DNA from 2 places in the Klebsiella sp. NPDC088457 genome. Region 2 is predicted to be linked to the other one. Evidence: riboswitches for the same ligand, from Rfam matches in the RefSeq annotation. Region 2 holds a riboswitch; the other holds the start of a gene.

Region 1 (3,412 bases), on a different contig from region 2:
CAGGCGGGCTTCGCGGTGCTGAAAGCGCCGGATATCCCGTCGATTCTGGTGGAAACGGCGTTTATCAGCAACGTCGAGGAAGAGCGCAAGCTGAAAACGGCTACCTTCCAGCAGCAGGTCGCGGAGTCGATTCTGGCGGGCATTAAGGCCTACTTTGCCGATAGCGCCACCCTGGCAAGGCTCGGCTAACCACACAGGAGCGGGCGATGGCCCTACTGAAGAGCGCGCACGGCGGCAATATCCGGGAGGCCGCCGCGCTGCTGGGCATCAACCCGGAGCAACTGCTGGATTTTAGCGCCAATATTAATCCCTTAGGGATGCCGGAAAGCTTAAAGCGCGCGCTCATCGACAATCTTGCGCGGGCGGAACGCTACCCTGACGTCGAATATCAACAGTTGCACGCCGCGCTGGCCGCGCATCATCAGATTCCCGCTTCCTGGATCCTCGCTGGCAATGGCGAAACCGAATCTATTTTCACCCTCGTTAACGGCCTCAGGCCGCGCCGGGCGATGATTGTCAAACCCGGCTTTGCCGAGTATCGCCGTGCGCTGCAGGCGGCGGGGTGCGCCATTGAGGAGTTTGCGCTACGTGAAGAGGAGGGCTGGCAGCTGAGCGGGAGGATGCTGCACGCGCTGACGCCAGAGCTGGATTGTCTGTTCCTCTGTACGCCCAACAACCCCACCGGCTTGCTGCCGGAGCGCCCGCTGCTGGAAGCGATTGCCGCGCGCTGTCAGGCGCTGGGGATTGCGCTCATCCTGGATGAAGCGTTTATCGATTTTATTCCCGACCAGCCGGGGTTTATCCCCCTTCTGCATGATAACCCGCATATCTGGGTGCTGCGTTCCCTGACCAAATTCTACGCCATTCCCGGCCTGCGTCTGGGGTATCTGATCAACAGCAATGAGCAGGCCGTCGCCCGGCTGCGTGAGCAGCAAATGCCGTGGTCTGTCAATGCGTTTGCCGCGCTGGCCGGGGAAATTATTCTCAAGGATCGCGCCTATCAACAGGCCACCTGGCGATGGCTGGCCGAGGAAGGACGGCGTTTTTATCAGGCGCTCAGCCGGCTGCGCGGCCTGACGGTCTATCCGGGGCGAGCGAACTATCTGTTTTTACGCTGCGAGCTCCCGGAGGGCGACCTGCAGCAGGCGTTGCTTGCGCAGCATATTTTAATTCGCAGCTGCGCCAACTATCCGGGGCTGGGGGACGGTTATTTCCGCGTGGCGATCCGCAGCTATCAGGAAAACCAGCGCCTGCTTACGGCATTACATCATATTCTGGCTACCCGCCTCTGACTGCGCAAGCCGTCGCGACATCGCTGTGGCATAATGTCGTGCCTGATTGATCGACCATCAGGGCGAAAGCGAGCCGGGAGGCGTTCGCGAGATCAACCGACAGGTGCCAGGGAAGGGGGTGACGACTCCCCCGCAGCCCCCGCTGCTGTGATGCTGACGACCCCGTAAAGACCACCTGTCGCGAGATGGGGAAGGACGGGTAAGGATGACGCTAAGCCAGAAAACCTGCCTGTCGGTGATGACCAACAACTTCGGTGGGAAGTGGGTTGCTCAGAGGCGTACCGACGAAAGATTGCGGCGGGGGCCCCTTTACACCCCGACCACCCTGAACAGGAACAGGGTATGGCGGTAAGACTTGATGCATTTTTTCTCACCTGCCGGCAGAAGGCGAGGCTCGGGCGATGACGCTGCTTGCCTGGTGTACCGCGTGGCTCCTCGATTTTATGCTTGGCGATCCCCCGCATTGGCCCCATCCGGTGCGCTGGATGGGCAAACTCATCACCTTTGTGCAACCTATCATTCGCCGACACTGCCATCGCGACGGCGCGCTGCGGGCCGGCGGGGCGCTGCTGTGGCTGGTCGTGGTTGGCCTGACGTGGAGCATCACCTGGGGCGTGCTGCGGCTGGCGGAAAGCATCCATCCCTGGCTTGGCTGGGGGCTGGAGGTGTGGCTAATCTTTACGCTGCTGGCCGGCCGCTGCCTGGCGAGTTCCGCGCGTGAGGTCGAGCGTCCGCTGCGCGCGGGCGATCTGGCGCAGAGTCGGGAAAAACTCTCCTGGATTGTCGGGCGCGATACCTCGCGGCTCCAGCCTGCACAGATTAACCGCGCGGTGGTGGAGACGGTGGCGGAGAACACCGTCGACGGCATTATTGCGCCGCTGTTCTTCCTGCTGCTGGGAGGCGTGCCGCTGGCGATGGCCTATAAAGCCATTAACACCCTCGACTCCATGGTCGGCTATAAGCAGGAAAAATACCGCGCGATAGGCATGGTCAGCGCTCGCCTTGACGATGTGGCGAATTTTATTCCCGCGCGCCTGAGCTGGCTGCTGTTGAGCCTCGCGGCGTTTCTATGCCGCAACGATGGCGCAGGCGCCCTGCGCATCGGCTGGCGCGATCGTTATCATCACAGCAGCCCCAACTGCGCCTGGTCAGAAGCCAGCGTGGCCGGCGCGCTGGGCATCCGGCTGGGGGGGCCAAACGACTATTTCGGCGAGCGGGTTGAAAAGCCGTGGATCGGCGATGCCGTACGTGACATCTCGCCAGACGATATTCCGCGGACGATTCGACTGATGTGGGTCGCTTCGACCCTGGCGCTGGCGCTGTTTATGCTGGTGCGCTATCTGCTGGCTGGCGCGGCCTGAAGATGAAACCTGGCGCGGCGGCAGAGCCGTTGCCGGATAATAGCAACACGGGACTGTAAAACAGATGCGAGCAAACGCGAGTGAGGAGGCGTCATGGCGCAGGCAATCATGTTGCAGGGGACGGCGTCCGATGTCGGCAAAAGCGTACTGGTCGCCGGTCTGTGCCGGATTTTTTATCAGGACGGCCTGCGAACGGCGCCGTTTAAATCGCAGAATATGGCGCTGAACTCCGGGATTACCGCCGATGGTAAAGAGATGGGCCGGGCGCAGATCTTTCAGGCGGAAGCGGCGGGCATCGCGCCGGATGTGCGGATGAATCCCATTTTGTTGAAGCCCACCAGCGATCTCAACGCCCAGGTGGTACTGATGGGCAAAGTGGCGAGCGATATGGATGCGGTGAGCTACCACGAGTACAAACCGCGTCTGCGTGAACAGATCCTCGCGGTGTACCGCAGCCTGGCGCAGGAGTATGAGGTGCTGGTGCTTGAGGGGGCCGGCAGCCCGGCGGAGATTAACCTGCGCGATCGCGATATCGTCAACATGGGAATGGCGGAGATGGCGCAGTGCCCGGTGATTCTCGTCGCCGATATCGATCGCGGCGGCGTGTTTGCCGCGATCTACGGGACGCTGGCGCTACTCCAGCCCCAGGAGCGCGCCAGAGTGAAAGGGGTGATCATCAATAAATTCCGCGGCGATGTGGCGCTGCTGCACTCGGGGATTGAGCAGATCGAAGCGCTAACCGGCGTGCCCGTGCTCGGC
Region 2 (3,412 bases):
GACGCTTCACCGTACCGCGCGTTGCCAGCAGGCCGACAATACCATTCGCCGTCAAACGGGCTGCGGGCTTAATCGCTGGAACGACGCCCACGACGGGAAATGCGAATTTGTCACGCAGGGCGGGAAGGGAAACGGTACTGGCTGTGTTACAGGCAATGACGGCCAGCGCCAACGGATAGCGTTGTTGTACAGCGGTGACGATGTCGAGCACGCGTTCAACGATAAATTCTTCGCTCTTCTCCCCATAAGGGAAAGCCACGTTATCGAAAGCGTAGATGTAATGCAGATTCGGCAGCAGCTGCCGAATCTCATTATAAACCGACAACCCACCGACGCCGGAGTCAAACACCAGCACGGTGGGACGTGGATCAGAAGGTGTAGCTGCCAGACAAGTAGTATTCTCGTCCTGCAGTTTGGTAGCCATAAGCTGTCTCGTAATCTTTATCGAACAGGTTGGCTATTTTACCACGAACTGTCAGGCGATCGGTGATCGGATACGCTGCAGAAACGTCAACTGTGCTGTAGCTTGGCAAAATCCTCTGCGTATTATTGTACTGAGAGGTGTTGTTATCGTAACGCTTGCCATAGTACTGCCACGATACATCCATATCGACGTTGAACATCGTCCAGTCCAGCTGGTACTTCGCCTGGCGTTTCGAGCGTCTGGCCAGGACTTCACCATTATCGTCATTACGCGGGTCGATGTACTGCAACGTGACGCGATGGCTGAAAATGCCGGTATCCACACTCCCTGTCCATTCAACCCCTTTAATCGTTGCGGCGTTGATATTGTCATACTCACCTTCATAGGTGACAGGGTCTGAGTAATAGGTAATCAGGTTAGTAATCTTGTAGTGATACGCGGACAGGCGCCAGTCCAGCGGGCCGGTGATCCCTTCAAGCCCTGCTTCCCATTGTTTCGACTCTTCAGGCTTCAGGTTTGGGTTTGAGTTGATACCAAAACGGGTGGATCCAAACTGTTGTCCCAGGGAAGGAGCAAGGAAGCCGGTACCATAGCCGAGCGTCACGCGATAGTTTTCAACGAACTCCCAACCGGCGGTGGTCTGCCAGGTTCCGTGCCAGCCAAACTGTTCGTCATGGTCTTCACGGCCAGAGGCTTCAAGAGTCACATCGCCAAACTGCTGCTGTCCGGTCAAATAGAGGCCCGTGTTATCGCGCTTGTAGGTATCCGATAGCACCGTGTCCGACGAGGTCAGACGCTGCTGCTGCCAGTCGACACCCGCACTCACCGAGCCATGACCGACAATAAAGTTGTTTCCCCACTGCAGATTACGCTGAGTCATGCGATCGAGCGTGGTGCCATCATTATAACGGCCATAAATACTGCTGTAGTTGTAGTCTTTGACCTTCTGGTAACTGGCAATAAATTGCGAAGAGTAGATCCCGGAATTAAAGGTCAGGCCCGCATCCCAACTCTGGTTATAGAGTTGTTCCTCATCTGCGCTGTAGGATGGGCTGTAGGGCGGGCTTCCCAGATCGTAATCAGTGTTATTGGTATAACTACGACCGCGGAAGAAACCGGCAAAGTTATCGTTAAATTTATGCTCAAGGCTGCCCCAGAACGCTTTACTGCGGAAGCCATCGCGGTCCTGGTCATGATCCCAGGTTGAGCCAGGCTGGACGTTAAAGCCCTTATTTCCCTCATAAGAACCTGCGACCGTCGCGACAGTATCCCCAAAGCGCTGGCGCAGGGTGCCATCATATTGCTGGTAACCTTTCGAACCGACGCCGGCGGTGATCTTAGATTGTTCCTTATCAGAATGGGTGATGACGTTAATCACCCCTCCCATCGCACCGGAGCCATAAATCGCTGAACGCGGGCCGCGGATATATTCCACACGCTGTACCAGCGAAAGCGGAATTTGGTTCAGATCGGGGTTATTGGTAATGCCAGGGCGGGACATGGGAACGCCGTCTACCAGCACCAGTACCTGTTTGGCTTCTGTACCGCGAATAAACAGAGAAGAAGATTGCCCCATCCCGCCATTCTGGGCGATGTCCACCCCCGGCAATCTCCGCAGCACATCATTGAGATTTTTTGCCTGCCAGCGTTCGATATCTTCCCGGGTGACCACATCGGTCGGCGCAAGAACCGTATTGACCGGCTGTTGAAAGCGATTTGCTGTCACTACTAACGTATCTGAATGGCTGTCTTGCGCCCAGCCGGAAAATGCCGTGACGGAGAGAGCCGTCATCAGCGAAGCTTTTTTAATCATTGTAAAAGCATCCGTAACATATAAAGGATGCCGCGGGTTTCATCAGTAGCACGCGATGATAGAAACCAAATGCGACGTATTCCGGCAGGTCTTCGGGCTTGGGGCGTGTTATGGATGAAGACTTCCCACCAAATATCGGCAGTGTCTGCACAATGCGTTCATCCCACCATCCTTACCGCTGCGCGTCAGCCCCAGATTTACACTGGGTTCCCTTTTAACTCACAGGACCGGTTACACAATGCTATAATTAGCAACATATAGATGTCCAGACTTCTATAATTATATTTGATCCCTTATCTGGGCTGGACATCCCCGACGCTTTCCCTACAATCCCCGCGTACTTATTTTACTCAGGATGCATCATGACCCCCGAACACCTCCCCACCGAACAATATGAAGCGCAGCTGGCAGAAAAAGTCGTTCGTCTGCAAAAAATGATGGCGCCTTTTGCCGCGCCGGTTCCGGAGGTGTTTCGTTCGCCGGTCAGCCATTATCGTATGCGCGCGGAGTTTCGCCTGTGGCACGATGGCGACGACCTGTACCACATTATGTTCGATCCGCAGACGAAGTCCCGGATTCGCGTAGACAGCTTCCCGGCGGCCAGCGAGCTGATTAATCAGCTGATGACCGCAATACTCGACGGCGTGCGCAACAACCCGGTTTTGCGCCATAAGCTGTTCCAGGTCGACTATCTGACGACCATGAGCAATCAGGCCGTGGTGTCGCTGCTGTATCATAAAAAGCTCGACGACGCGTGGCGTCAGCAGGCCGAAGCATTACGCGATGCGCTGCGTGCGCAAAACCTCAACGTGCATCTGATTGGCCGGGCCACCAAAACCAAAATCGAGCTCGATCAGGACTATATTGATGAGCGCCTGCCGGTGGCTGGCCGTGAAATGATCTATCGTCAGGTAGAAAACAGCTTCACCCAGCCGAATGCCGCCATGAATATTCAGATGCTGGAGTGGGCGCTGGATGCCACCGCAGGAGCGACGGGGGATTTACTCGAGCTGTACTGCGGCAACGGTAATTTCTCGCTGGCGCTGGCGCGCAATTTTAATCGCGTCCTGGCTACGGAAATCGCCAAACCTTCCGTCGCGGCGGCGCAGTACAACATCGCGGCTAACCATATTGATAACGTGCAGATTATCCGGATGGCGGCAGAAGAGTTTACG

The links. Region 2 has a riboswitch for cobalamin ahead of btuB (TonB-dependent vitamin B12 receptor BtuB). Riboswitches for the same ligand answer to the same signal wherever they lie in the genome.
Region 1: it holds a riboswitch for cobalamin, as region 2 does, so the genes downstream of both, cbiB (adenosylcobinamide-phosphate synthase CbiB) here and btuB (TonB-dependent vitamin B12 receptor BtuB) in region 2, are expected to answer to the same signal.

The regions. Positions count from the first base shown of each region.
Region 1 covers NZ_JBJDNH010000029.1:36,072-39,483, reverse strand. The annotation lists gene amiC (N-acetylmuramoyl-L-alanine amidase AmiC) at 1-189, shown strand, start outside; gene cobD (threonine-phosphate decarboxylase CobD) at 207-1,292, shown strand; cobalamin riboswitch at 1,377-1,540, shown strand; gene cbiB (adenosylcobinamide-phosphate synthase CbiB) at 1,694-2,653, shown strand; gene ACI2JR_RS18335 (cobyric acid synthase) at 2,747-3,412, shown strand, end outside.
Region 2 covers NZ_JBJDNH010000048.1:537-3,948, forward strand. The annotation lists gene murI (glutamate racemase) at 1-424, opposite strand, end outside; gene btuB (TonB-dependent vitamin B12 receptor BtuB) at 369-2,237, opposite strand; cobalamin riboswitch at 2,303-2,484, opposite strand; gene trmA (tRNA (uridine(54)-C5)-methyltransferase TrmA) at 2,600-3,412, shown strand, end outside.